DNA from 3 places in the Streptomyces sp. JNUCC 63 genome. Region 3 is predicted to be linked to each of the others. Evidence: riboswitches for the same ligand, from Rfam matches in the RefSeq annotation. Region 3 holds a riboswitch; each other region holds the start of a gene.
The links. Region 3 has a riboswitch for glycine ahead of cycA (D-serine/D-alanine/glycine transporter). Riboswitches for the same ligand answer to the same signal wherever they lie in the genome.
Positions count from the first base shown of each region.

Region 1: another riboswitch for glycine. It lies ahead of gcvP (aminomethyl-transferring glycine dehydrogenase); the one in region 3 lies ahead of cycA (D-serine/D-alanine/glycine transporter).
Region 2: another riboswitch for glycine. It lies ahead of gcvT (glycine cleavage system aminomethyltransferase GcvT); the one in region 3 lies ahead of cycA (D-serine/D-alanine/glycine transporter).

Region 1 covers NZ_CM135963.1:6,628,861-6,633,247, reverse strand. Annotated here, with positions in the region: gene gcvP (aminomethyl-transferring glycine dehydrogenase) at 1-1,517, opposite strand, end outside; glycine riboswitch at 1,694-1,788, opposite strand; gene ACX25U_RS30530 (PRC-barrel domain-containing protein) at 1,902-2,285, shown strand; gene ACX25U_RS30525 (DNA polymerase IV) at 2,299-3,720, opposite strand; gene ACX25U_RS30520 (MerR family transcriptional regulator) at 3,801-4,387, opposite strand, start outside.
Region 2 covers NZ_CM135963.1:2,430,833-2,435,219, reverse strand. Annotated here, with positions in the region: gene gcvH (glycine cleavage system protein GcvH) at 1-216, opposite strand, end outside; gene gcvT (glycine cleavage system aminomethyltransferase GcvT) at 325-1,452, opposite strand; glycine riboswitch at 1,495-1,610, opposite strand; glycine riboswitch at 1,611-1,707, opposite strand; gene ACX25U_RS10905 (AAA family ATPase) at 1,885-2,673, shown strand; gene ACX25U_RS10900 (enhanced serine sensitivity protein SseB) at 2,677-3,480, shown strand; gene ACX25U_RS10895 (enhanced serine sensitivity protein SseB C-terminal domain-containing protein) at 3,776-4,387, shown strand, end outside.
Region 3 covers NZ_CM135963.1:7,876,213-7,880,599, reverse strand. Annotated here, with positions in the region: gene ACX25U_RS36565 (hypothetical protein) at 117-404, shown strand; glycine riboswitch at 607-704, shown strand; glycine riboswitch at 705-794, shown strand; gene cycA (D-serine/D-alanine/glycine transporter) at 1,079-2,554, shown strand; gene ACX25U_RS36555 (MmyB family transcriptional regulator) at 3,004-3,285, opposite strand; partial or broken gene ACX25U_RS36550 (IS630 family transposase) at 3,291-3,434, opposite strand; gene ACX25U_RS36545 (hypothetical protein) at 3,575-3,952, opposite strand.

The DNA.
Region 1 (4,387 bases), 1.2 Mb from region 3:
CCGCGGTCGAGCGCGTAGTCGCGGTCGGCGAGCCGGCGCAGGTAGCGCAGCATCGCGGTCTCGGAGCGGTGCTGGTGGAAGACGGGATGGGTGAGGTAGTCGTCGGTGCGCAGCAGCGCCTCGGGCAGCGCCTCCTCGGCCGCGGCGTCCAGCGCCTCGATGTCGCCCTCGACGCCGAAGGCGGTCCACACGGCGCTCAGCTGCTCCCGCACGGTGGTCTCGTCGCAGGCGATCGAGACGTGGTCGGCGTCGACGAGGCGCAGGTTGACGCCGCCCTCGCGCGCGGCGGCGACGACCTCGGCGGCCCGCCCCTCGGCCTTGACGGTCAGCGTGTCGAAGTAGGCGCCGTGGACGAGTTCGGCACCGCCGGCCTTGAGTCCCTCGGCGAGGACCGTGGCGTAGCGGTGGGTGCGCCGGGCGATGCCCTTCAGGCCCTCGGGGCCGTGGTGGACGGCGTACATGCCGGCCATGACGGCGAGCAGCACCTGGGCGGTGCAGATGTTGCTGGTGGCCTTCTCCCGGCGGATGTGCTGCTCACGGGTCTGCAGGGCGAGGCGGTAGGCCTTGTCGCCGTCGGCGTCGACGGAGACGCCGACCAGGCGGCCGGGCAGGCTGCGGGCGAACTTCTCGTGCACCGCCATGTAGCCGGCGTGCGGGCCGCCGAAGCCCATCGGCACGCCGAAGCGCTGGGTCGTGCCGACCGCGATGTCCGCGCCCAGCTCGCCCGGCGACTTCAGCAGCGTGAGGGCGAGCAGGTCGGCGGCGACGGTGACCAGGGCGCCCAGTTCGTGTGCCTGGTCGATGACGGGCTTCAGGTCGCGTACGGCACCGGAGGCGCCCGGGTACTGCAGGAGTACGCCGTTGATCTCGCGTTCGGCGATGTCCGCCGGGATGCCCTCGGTCAGGTCGGCGACGACGACCTCGACGCCGGTCGGCTCGGCGCGGGTCTGGATGACGGCGATGGTCTGCGGCAGCGCGTCCGCGTCGACCAGGAACAGGCCCTTCTTGTTCTTGCCCATGCGCAGGGACAGCGCCATGGCCTCGGCGGCGGCGGTGCCCTCGTCCAGCAGGGAGGCGCCGGAGGTCGGCAGGCCGGTGAGGTCGGCGACCATGGTCTGGAAGTTCAGCAGCGCCTCGAGGCGGCCCTGGGAGATCTCCGGCTGGTACGGGGTGTAGGCGGTGTACCAGGCCGGGTTCTCCATGACGTTGCGCAGGATGACCGGCGGGGTGAAGGTGCCGTAGTAGCCGAGTCCGATCATCGAGCCGAGGACCTGGTTGCGGCCGGCCAGCGAGCGCAGCTCGGCCAGCACCTCGGCCTCGGTGCGGGCGCCCGGCAGGTCGAGCGCGTCGGTGTTCTTGATGACATCGGGCACCGCGGCGGCCGTGAGCTCGTCGAGCGAGCCGTAGCCGACCTGCGCGAGCATCTTGGCCCGCGCCTCCTGGTCGGGCCCGATGTGGCGCTGCTCGAAGGGGATGCCCTGTTCGAGCGCGGAGAGTGGAATGCGCTGGGCGGTCATTGCGGAGGCCTCCTGGTCTGACACGACCTTCGAGGGACACCACGGCACGGGTGCCCCGACGGCCTCCCCCTCTGTCATCTCAACCTGAGAGCTTCACCGGGCCGCCCGCGGGCTCCCGGTTTTCACCGTCGGTGAGAGCGGACACCGTCGACACCCGCTCTGCTTTCCAGAGTGACCTCGTCCGTGCGGTACGTGGGCCTGAGAGATTCCGGGGAGGATTTGCTCCTTCGGCGCCTCCGGTGGTGCCGGAGAGCTCTCCCGCACGGGGTCAGCAGCCGTTGCCAGCGTACCAGCGGGGCGGGCGCCGGGGCCTTCGAGTGGCCGTCGTGCTGATTGTGCTCTTTCGTAGTGCTTACGGATGAGCTGCGACCATGTGGAGGGACCGTGCAGACCGAGATCGATCCGCGCAACCTGATCGGCCGCAAGGCGTTCGATCGCAATGGCCACAAGATCGGCACGGTGGACGAGGTCTACCTCGACGACGCGACCGGTGTCCCGGAGTGGGCGGCCATACGCACCGGCCTGTTCTCCCGGGACGCCTTCGTGCCCCTGGAGCCCAGCGAGCTGGTCGAGGGCACTCTGCGAGTCCCCTTCGACCGCTCCCTGGTCAAGGAGGCCCCCGACTTCGGCGTGGGCCGCCATCTCTCCCCCGCGCAGGAACTGCAGCTCTACCACCACTACGGCCTGGACGTCGCCCCTCCCCCCTCCTTCCCGGACCGCGACTTCGGCAACCTGGCGGGCTCCGGCTCGGGCCCGGACGAGACCTGACACCCGAGCCGCGTCAGCCCCCTTTGACGGCAGCCTCCGAGGACACGTGACCGCCTGCCCCGTCCCCCGGCCCCGACAGCGCCGTGCCCCTGGGTCCGGGGGGTATGCGGTGCACCAGAGGGAGAGGATCCGCCGGTTCCAGGTCCGGGTCGTCGGTGGGGAAGGTCCGTATCCGGCCCGGCGGGGAGCCGGGGGTCTCGAAGCGGACGGTGACGCGGCCGAGGCCGCTGCCCTGGACCCAGCCGTGGCCGTACTCGGCGTGCCGTACGTCGTGGCCGGAGGGCCAGCGCCGCTCGGCGGGGGCCGGCTGGTCCGCTACCGGCTCCTGCCCCGGCTCTTCGACGGGGCTCTCGGCCTCCGCGCCCGCCGCCTGGGCGAACAGGTCCTCCTGGGTGTAGTCGGCGAGCCCGGACACGCCCACGCCGAGCAGCCGTACGCCGCCCGTGGTGTCCACGGAGTCCAGCAGCCGGGCAGCCGCCTCCCGCACCACCGCGGGGTCGTCCGTGGGCCCGCGCAGGGTCTCGGACCGGGTCAGGGTGGAGAAGTCGTAGCGGCGCACCTTCAGCACGATGGTGCGCCCCGACAGCCCGGCCGCGCGCAGCCGCCGTACGCACCGGTCGGCGAGCCGCCGCACCTCCATGCCCACCCGGGTCCGGTCGTGGATGTCCACGTCGTAGGTGTCCTCGACCGACACCGACTTGGCCTCGCGCTCGGCGACGACGGGCCGCTCGTCGTGGGCCAGCGCCATGGCGTACAGCGCGTGGCCGTGCGCCTTGCCGAGCAGCCGTACGAGCTCGTCCTCACCCGCTTCGGCGAGCTCGTCGACGGTGTGGATCCCGGCCCGCCGCAGATGGTCGCCCGTCGCCGGCCCGACGCCCGGCAGGGTCCGCACGGACATGGGTCCGAGCAGGGCCCGCTCGGTGCCGGGCTCGATGAGCACCAGCCCGTCGGGCTTCGCCTTTTCGGAGGCGATCTTGGCGAGCATCTTGGAGGCGGCCAGTCCCACGGAGCCGGTCAGCCCCGTGACGGCCCGGATGTCGGCGCGCAGCCTGGTCCCCGCCAGCCGGGCCGAGTCCGCGTCCCAGGCCGCTCCCCCGGCCTCGAGGTCCACGAACGCCTCGTCCAGGCTCAGCGGCTCCACCAGCGGCGACAGGGCCCGCAGCAGCCCCATCACCTGCTCGCTGACGGACCGGTAGAAGGCGAAGCGCGGCACCAGGTACGCGGCGTTCGGCGCCAGCCGCCGCGCCTGGGCCATCGGCATCGCCGAGTGGACGCCGAAGACCCGCGCCTCGTACGACGCGGTGGCCACCACTCCGCGCGGTCCGAGCCCGCCCACGACGACGGCCTTCCCGCGCAGGCTCGGTTTGGACGCCTGCTCCGCCGACGCGAAGAAGGCATCCATGTCGAGATGCAGGATCGTGGGCGCGGTTCTCACATCCACGATGCTGCACCACACCACTGACAACGGACCGCTCGGAGCCGTTCCGAGGCGTGAGCGCCGGTCCGCGGAGCCGGTCAGACCGCCCGGTTGCGGCGCCGGGCGAGCTCGTCACCGGGGTTGTGCCCCACCAGGGTCTCCCCGGTGTCGACGCGCTCACCGTGCAGCTGCGACAGCGCGCTCTCCACATCGCGCCACACCACGCCGACCGCGATGCCGAAGATCCCCTGGCCCCCCTGGAGCAGGGCGTGCACCTCGTCGGGCGACGTGCACTCGTACACCGTGGCGCCGTCGCTCATCAGCGTCATCCGCTCCAGGTCGCGAAAGCCGCGCTCCCGCAGGTGCTGGACGGCCGTACGGATGTTCTGCAGCGAGACGCCGGTGTCGAGGAAGCGCTTGACGATCTTCAGGACGACGACGTCACGGAAGCTGTACAGGCGCTGCGTGCCGGAGCCGTAGGCGGGCCTCACGCTCGGCTCCACCAGGCCGGTACGCGCCCAGTAGTCCAGTTGCCGGTAGGTGATGCCTGCGGCGGCGCAGGCCGTCGGACCGCGGTAGCCGATCTGCTCGGACGCCATGGACGTCGCCCCTCCGCTGCTCGGCACGGCTGTCGGTCGCAACGGAGCGGGATCGGCCGCGCTGCCCTGGTAGGGGTAACTCCCCC
Region 2 (4,387 bases), 5.4 Mb from region 3:
CGGGGAGTACAGGTCGGACACCGACTTGGTCGACTCCAGCTCGCCGCAGGTCTCGCCCGCGGCCACCGTGTCGCCGACCTCCGGGAGCTGGGCGTAGACGACATCGCCGAGCGCGTTGGCCGCGAACTCCGTGATGCCGATCGTGGCGACGCCGTCCTCGACGGGCGACACCCACTCGTGCTCCTTGCTGTAGCGCAGCTGCTGGGGGTTGTTCATGGCCTGAATTCTCCTGTACGCGGGGAGTGCTGGTGAATGAGGGACTGCTAAAGATGTGCGTGACCAGGGATGACGCGGCTCACGTCACTCCGACCGGTTGCGCCGGTGTCACTTCTGCCGCTGGTAGAAGGGCAGCGCCACGACCTCGTACGGCTCGTGACTGCCCCGGATGTCCACCGCGACACCCGCCGTGCCCGGGGCGGCGTGCGAGGCGTCGACGTAGGCCATGGCGATCGGCTTGCCCAGGGTGGGGGAGGGGGCGCCGGAGGTGACCTCGCCGATCACCTCGCCGCCGGCGACGACCGGGTACCCGGCGCGCGGGACCCGGCGGCCCTCGGCGACCAGGCCGACGAGGACCCGGGGCGGCTCGGCGGCGGCGTGCTCGGCGGCGGCCAGCAGGGCCTCGCGCCCCACGAAGTCGCCCTCCTTGTCGAACTTGACCACCCGGCCGAGGCCCGCGTCGAACGGGGTCAGCGCGAGCGACAGCTCGTGCCCGTACAGCGGCATGCCGGCCTCCAGGCGCAGCGTGTCCCGGCAGGACAGGCCGCACGGCACAAGCCCGGCCGGGGCGCCGGCCTCGGTGATCGCCTGCCAGAGCTTCTCCGCGTCGCCCGGGGCCACGAACAGCTCGAAGCCGTCCTCGCCGGTGTACCCGGTGCGGGCGATCAGCGCGGGGACGCCCGCGACGATGCCGGGCAGAGCGGAGTAGTACTTCAGGCCGTCGAGGTCGGCCTCGGTGAGGGACTTCAGGACGGCGAGGGACTCGGGGCCCTGGACGGCGAGCAGCGCGTAGTTGTCCCGGTCGTCGCGGACCTCGGCGTCGAAGCCGGCCGCCCGCTCGGTCAGCGCGTCGAGGACCGCCTGGGCGTTGGAGGCGTTGGCGACGACCAGGTACTCGGTCTCGGCCGGCCGGTAGACGATCAGGTCGTCCAGGATGCCGCCGTCGACCCGGCAGATCATGGTGTAGCGGGCGCGGCCCAGGCCGATCGAGGCGATGTTGCCGACCAGGGCGTGGTTCAGCAGCGCGGCGGCCTGCGGGCCGGTGACGGTGATCTCGCCCATGTGGGAGAGGTCGAAGAGACCGGCCCTGGTGCGCACGGCGACGTGCTCGTCGCGCTCGGAGCCGTAGCGCAGCGGCATGTCCCAGCCGGCGAAGTCGGTCATCGTCGCGCCGAGCGAGCGGTGCAGCGCATCGAGCGCGGTATGGCGGAGTCGATGGGGTTCGGTACTGCTCATCGGTCGGTCTCCAAGGCAGGACGGGCGAGGACGGATCTCATGTCCTCCCCATCTGTCATCGGAACCTGAGAGGTTCGCCACGACCGCCGTCGGACGGACGGTCACGGCTTGCACCTTGGGTGGAGCCACTGCGTCAGCGGCCCGCTTTTCAGATGTGCCTCGCCCGCGCGGTAACGGTGCCTGAGAGATTCAAGGGAGGGACTTGCTCCTTCGGCGCCCCAGCGACACGGCTGGGGGCTCTCCCGCGCGGATTCAAGCGGCCGGTATGCAGTTGCCGCGCCCATCATTGCACGCCCGGCCCGCTCGCGGCAGGACCACATCTGTGACGGGCCTGTGGCAGTACGCGCACGGAAACGCGAGGCTCGTCCATTACCTTCTCTTTACGCTCGGCGGGGAGACGGACCATGACCACCCCTGGGGAGGACGACGACGGTGAACAGGCCTACGGCACACACGACGCCCCAGCCCCTCGCCGCACCCGAGGAGCACGCCCCGCTGCCGGGGCGGGCGCTCGCCGAGCCGAAGCCCGCGCGGCCCCTCCCGAAGCCCGGACAGGTCGTCGCGGTGCCCGAGGAGACCCGCTCCCGGCCGCGGCGGTCCCCGCCCGCCGTTCGTGACTTGCGTGGAGGGGGCGGACGTGGCGTGCGCGTGCTGTGGTTCGGGCCGGGGGACCTGGTCGTCGTCACCGGGCTGCCCGGCGGTGGCAAGTCGACGTTGATGCGGCGTGCGGTGCGCGGCGCGCGGATCGACTCCCAGGACACCCGCGACCGCTGGGACGCCCGTCTGGCGCCGTACCTGCCCTACGCCCTCTACCGCCCCCTGATCCGCCTCGCCCACTACGCAGGCCTGCGCCGCGTCCTGCGCTCCGGCGACCCGGTCGTGGTCCACGACTGCGGCACACAGCCCTGGGTCCGCGCCTGGCTGGCCCGCGCCGCCCGTCGCCGTGGCGGCACCCTGCACCTGCTCCTGCTGGACGTCGCCCCCGGCACCGCCCTGGCGGGCCAGCGGGAACGCGGCCGCGGCGTCTCGCCGTACGCCTTCCGGCGCCACCGCCGGGCAGTGGCCCGCCTGCTGCGCGCGCTGCGGCGGGGCGAGACGCCGAAGGGCTGCGGCTCGGCGGTCCTGCTGGACCGCGAGGCCGCGGCGGTCCTGCGGCGGATCGAGTTCGTCCCTGTACCCGATAGCCTTCCGGTCACCACAGTGGTTCCCAGCAGGCGGTAGCAGATGGACTTCCCGGCGGACTTCTCCGCGGACTCTTCTCCGGACTTCCCGGCACAGGCGCACCCCCACCCGCACGGCGGTTGGCCCGGCAACGAGCTGGAGGAGGTGCTGTCGGCCTCCCTCGGCGTCCCGTCGGCCGGCGGCCGGATCATCGAGGTCCTCGGCCGCAGCTTCCTCTGGGTTCCCCTGCCCAACGGCGGCGGCCCGCACAGCGGGCCGCTCGACCTGCCCACGCTGGAGGTCGACGGCCAGGCGTACGTGCCGGTCTTCAGCTCCGAGGAACAGCTCCGTCGGGTCGTCGGCTCGCACATGGCGTACACCATCGCGCCCGCCGTCGAGTTCGCGCGCGGACTGCCCCCGCAGGTCGGCATCGCCGTCAACCCGGACGGCATGGTCGGCATCCCGCTGCCGCCGCCGGCCGTGGCCGAGCTGTGCCGGGCGGGCCGCACCCCACTGGACGGCCCGGCGAGCGGCGGCCGCGTCCGCCTCTTCGAACCCGACTGGCAGGACGACCCGGTGGACTTCCTCTCCGCCGCCTCCGCCGAGTTCGCCGAAGCAGGAGTGGTCAGCACCGCCCGCCGCTGCCTGGCCGCCATCGAGACGGCCGACCCGGTCATGTTCATAGGCGTCGAACTGTCCCACCAGGAGGGCGACCTGCTGGCCCGCCCCCTGGACGCCCTGGGCCGTGCCCTGGCCAAGTCCCCGGTCACGTGGCCGGTCAACCTGGTCCTCCTGGACGTGACCCAGGACCCGGTGGCCGACTGGATGAGGGAAAAGGTCCGGCCGTTCTACCAGCACGCCCACTGAGGGCACCCGCGGGCGGCCACGAGCGGCCCACGGCCGCAAAAACGGCAACAGGTACCGAGTTCGCAGGCGGCCTTAAGCTAGTGCTGCGACCGGAAGGGTTCACCGGCTCGCGACGCCCGGCACGGTGCCTCGCCGCGTTGTCGCACCACCCGAGTACATCCAGTACGCGGGCGGTGCTCCGCCTTGCGACGCACCGCACCGGACGCCGCGAGCTTTCCGGCGGACCCTTCCGGTCGCGGGCACTAGGTGCACAGCTCGTCGAGGGGTTCGTGGAGGGGCGGTACAAAAGGTGAGCGTGAGCGCCAGCGGCACGACGGCCGGGCAGGTCGAGCAGACGCTGCGCCAGGTGACGCCCGGGCGTTACGACGCCTACGAGGCGCTGCTGCGCGCACTGGCGACGCCGTCCTCCGGCCAGATCTGGATGCTGCTGTGGCACGGTCAGGCGGGTTCCCCCGACGCCCAGTACGGGCGCATGGAGGTCGACGGCCACGGCTACGCGCCCTGCGTGACCTCCGCCCAGGAGCTGTCGGCCAGCGGCTGGATGCGGTCGTACGAGGTGGTGGACGGCCTCGACGTGGCCCGCACCCTCTATCCCGACCACTACGGTCTCTGGCTGAACCCGCACGCCCCGGGCGGCGGTGTCGGCATCCCCTGGCTCGACCTGCGCCGCATCGCCACCGGTCTGGACCGCCAGCCGGCGGGGCCGCTCAGCCTGTCCGAACCGGCCGTCGAGGTCCCGCAGTTCTACGCCCTGCTCACGCAGAACGCCCACCGCACCCCGGCGGTCCGCTCGCTGCGCCGCGCCTGGGTGCAGCCGGCGCTCGGAGCGCCGTACCTCGCCATCGGCCTGGACGTGTACGACACCTCGCCGGCCGCCGTCGACTCGGTGCGCGCGATGATGCAGCAG
Region 3 (4,387 bases):
AACCGTCGGCGACGCACTGCAGGCCGCCGCCGCGGTCTTCCCCTTCGTCTACTGCTCGTTCTCTTCGGCACGCTACCGGCGCGCCGTGCCGCCCGTATGCCGGCCGTGTTCTCCCGGTGCACCTGGCTGCGTTCCGGAGCCGGGGGTCCGGCGACCTGATCGACGACGAGATCACCCTCGGCTGGTGGACCGGCCCGGACGGCACCGGCGGCGAGCAGATCTCGCTGCACGTCCACGACTACGAGGCTTGCGCCAGCACCCCGAGCGCGGACCTGACGCCCTATGACTCCCAGTACGAGGGCTACATGGGCAACTACGGCAACACGCTGGACCACCGGTACCGGCCTGTCTCAGTCGTGGTGTGGCCACGCGGGCGGACCTTCGCGGCGCGAGGCCGTTCATGATCGCGGTCGTGGTGACCCTGCGTGGTTCCGGCACGGAAAGCGATCAAGAACCACGATGAGGACATACGCCTTGAGCTGCACAAACGCCATCCCTTGAAGGCGAGTGCCGTACCACTCGAAACTACTCGAAAGCAACGTCCAGCATTCGGCCGGTCCCTTGACCGGTCGCTGATGTGGTCCTAGTCTCACCGCACATCGCCGTTCACCCCGCAGCGGGAGAGTACCGAGTCAGCCAGACCCGGGCGCCGAAGGAGCAACACCTCCCCGGAAACTCTCAGGCACCCCTACCGCTCGGGCAGGCGACTCTGGAAAGCAGGCGCTCACGCGCCTCGCCCACGGTGCAAGCCGCGCTCCGCGCGGTGAAGCTCTCAGGCCCATGACAGAGGGGGAGGCTCACTCGGCCGCACGGGCACCGCCCGTGCTCGACACTCGAGGAGCCCCCGATGGCTGTCCCGCTGCCTCCCCCCTTACCGCCGCCCGTCTGCCGACTTCCGGGCTGATTTTCGGCTTTCCGCGTGGGCGTGTTCAGCGTGTCCGGCACCGTTCCGGTCGGCTGCCGCATGTCCGCGCACAGGATCATCCTGCCCGTTCGTCGCCTGTGCGCGCGGTCACTTTCCGAGACACCCCTATCGCGTGCCCGCACGCGTCTTGAGATCCATGAGGTTTGCTCCCTGATGTCTGAAAGCAGTGACACCGGCCTGACCACCTTGCCGGTGTCCGGATCGACGCCCCCGCCCGGGGGCGAGCAGCATCTTTCCCGGCAGTTGTCCAACCGGCACATCCAGCTCATCGCGATCGGTGGTGCGATCGGAACCGGCCTGTTCATGGGGTCGGGCAAGACGATCTCGCTGGCCGGCCCCTCGGTGATCTTTGTCTACATGATCATCGGCGTGATGCTGTTCTTCGTGATGCGGGCGATGGGCGAGCTGCTGCTGTCCAACCTGCGCTACAAGTCCTTCGCCGACTTCGCGGCCGACCTGCTCGGCCCGTGGGCCGGCTTCTTCACCGGCTGGACCTACTGGTTCTGTTGGATCGTCACCGGCATCGCCGACGTCATCGCGATCTCCGGATACGTGTCGTACTGGTGGCACGGCCTTGCGCTGTGGATACCGGCGCTGGCCGCGGTCGTCGTGCTGATCGTCCTGAACCTGCCCACCGTGAAGGCGTTCGGCGAGACCGAGTTCTGGTTCGCACTGATCAAGATCGTCGCGATCGTGGCGCTGATCGTCGTCGGGCTCGGCATGGTGTTCAACCACTTCCAGGCGCCCGGGGGCGCCGCCGCAGGCTTCTCCAACCTCTGGAACGACGGCGGCTTCTTCCCCACCGGTCCCATGGGATTCGTCGCGGGTTTCCAGATCGCGACCTTCGCCTTCGTCGGCATCGAACTGGTCGGCACCACCGCGGCCGAGACCAAGAACCCGGAACGGAACCTGCCCAAGGCGATCAACTCGATCCCGGTGCGTGTGATGCTGTTCTACGTGGTCGCGCTGGTCGTGATCATGTCGGTCACGCCCTGGCGCGAGATCAGCGCGGACCGCAGCCCGTTCGTCGTGATGTTCACCCTCGCCGGCCTCGGGGTCGCCGCCTCGGTGATCAACTTCGTCGTGCTGACCTCGGCCGCCTCGTCAGCGAACTCGGGCATCTACTCCACCTCACGGATGGTCTACGGGCTGGCCCAGGAGGGCGACGCCCCGGCGCGATTCGGCCGACTCACCTCCAGGAAAGTCCCGGCCAACGCCCTGTTCCTGTCCGGGGTGTTCCTGCTCGCCGGTGTGGTCATGCTCGCCACGGACAACTCGATCATCGAGGCATTCACCTTGGTGACCACCGTCTCCGCCGTGCTGTTCATGTTCGTCTGGTCGATCATCCTGATCAGCTACATCGTGTACCGCAAGCGCCGTCCGCACCTGCACGAGGCATCGACGTTCAAGATGCCCGGCGGCATCGCCATGTGCTACGTCGTGCTCGCGTTCTTCGCGTTCCTCATCTGGGCACTGACCCAGAAGTCCGACACGCTGCAGGCGCTTCTGGCGACCCCGGTGTGGTTCGTCGTCCTCGGCATCGCATGGGCAGTGCTCCGCCGTCGCCCCCGCCGTCTGGCCCATGAGGCTGCCGTCCGCTCCGAAACCGAAGCCGAGCATCAGGACTGACATCGCGGCCACCGAATCCATGGACCGGCACTGAAAGCGAGCGGCGTTCCCGTCTGCTGGGAACGCCGCTCGCTTTCGGGTGTGCGGAAATGTGACCGCCCCACGCGGCAACGGGGTGTACCGGCTGTGCGGGGTGGTCAGGACCGTGACCGGCTCGGCGAACGTCACCGCCGGGCAGGCGGTGTTCTCGCAGCGGAAGCGGCGTACGCACAACTCGATCACGCCGCCGAGACCGCCCGCGGACCCGGCTTGCCGTCATCGCGGTTCTGCCCGAGCAGACCGCCGCGCACGGCATCGAGGTCAAGCCGACCACGGTGACCGCCCGGCCCCGCCCCCGTCCCAGTGAGACCCGGGCCAAGGCCACCGCCCGGCACACGGCCGACCACATCCGCCGGCGGCTGCTGCCCGCGCACCCGAGTTCTTGGCGCTTCCGCTCGGACGGACTCGGCTCAGTGTGTGGCGGTCATGTCGAGCAGGAGCATGGCGTCGTAGTCGGGGGTGCCGGGTTCGGCTGTGTAGACCCCGAGGCGCCGGCCCGGGGTGCCTTCGAGGTGCATGCTCCGGCTGGTGAGGGTGAGTCTTACGACCTGGGGGCCGTGGAGGGTCTTGCTGGTGCTCCTACGTCCCACGACGTCGTAGCGTTCCCACAGTTCGGCGAAGCCGGGGCTTTTGAGGAGGAGTTCGCCGACGAGGGTGGTGAGGTCGGGGGCGGTGCCGGCCTGGGCACGCAGACGAGCAACCGGTCGGGGCGTTTCTGCTCGGCCCAGCCCGGGCCCGCGGTGGGCCGGATCCCGAGTGGGCCGAACTCGTCGAAGACGAACGCCCGGTCGGGGAAACGATCCAGGACCCCCTCGATCTGGTCCAGTTCCGCCTCGCGGTCACGGGTGAGGATCCGATCTTGCGGCCGGGGCCTCACCTCCGTCGTCGCGAGGTCAGGACGGGTAGCGTTCGCTCTCGGGCTGGAGGGCTGGGGCCCGACCCGGCGAAGACCGACAGCCGACGGATCGCGTCGGCTGTCGGTCATGCCGCGTGGGCCGTTGTCCGCACCAAGCGCTGGGGAGCGGCCAGGGTGTCGGCGGGCCGGATGCGGTAGATCGTCCTGCCCGGATCGACGAGCGGCTCGCCCAGCGTGATCCGTCCGGTGGAGTGCAGTATGTCGCACGCGTCAGTCGGCAGGGCGACGTAGCAACTCCCCCTGCCGGTGTGGGCGTCGAACGGCTGCCAGTAGCTGTATCTGCGGCGTCCGCCCGCGTGCACCGTAAGGAACACGGGTGTGCAGGGGTCGGAGATGATGCGCAGCAGTTCGGCATCCGTGACACCCAGGGGACGGAGCGGGGCGACGGCGCGGCTGCGGTAGTGCAGGACGACGGCCTGTGCCGGGTGGGGGACGGACTGCATCAGTGTGGCCTTCCTGGAGGCGGGACTGAAGATCGCTTACCCAGCACGGGCAAAGTTGATCTCTCTTTCTGGCGGCATTCTTCATCACCGCACCGACATCGCACCAGCGTCCCTCTGGCCATGCTCCTCGACGACGTGATGGCTGGGAATCGTCGGTGTCCGGAGCCGGGGTCGGGGCCGGCTGCACCAGCACGCGCGCGTTCTTGCCAGTGCTTTGACCGGGAAGGTCTGCCGGGTCGTGCAGCCGCATGCCACGTGGACCGCGGGAGTGCGGGGGAAGGCGAACCGCTCCCCCGAGCACTCGCCTGGTGCCGAGCGGAGTCAGCGGGATCATCCACTGCTTCGGTCTGGACTGGGAGCTGGGTGTCCCGCCGGGCGATGAGCCGCCCGGCGGGACCGGTGCCACAGCGCTTGCCCACGTCTCCGGGTTCCTGG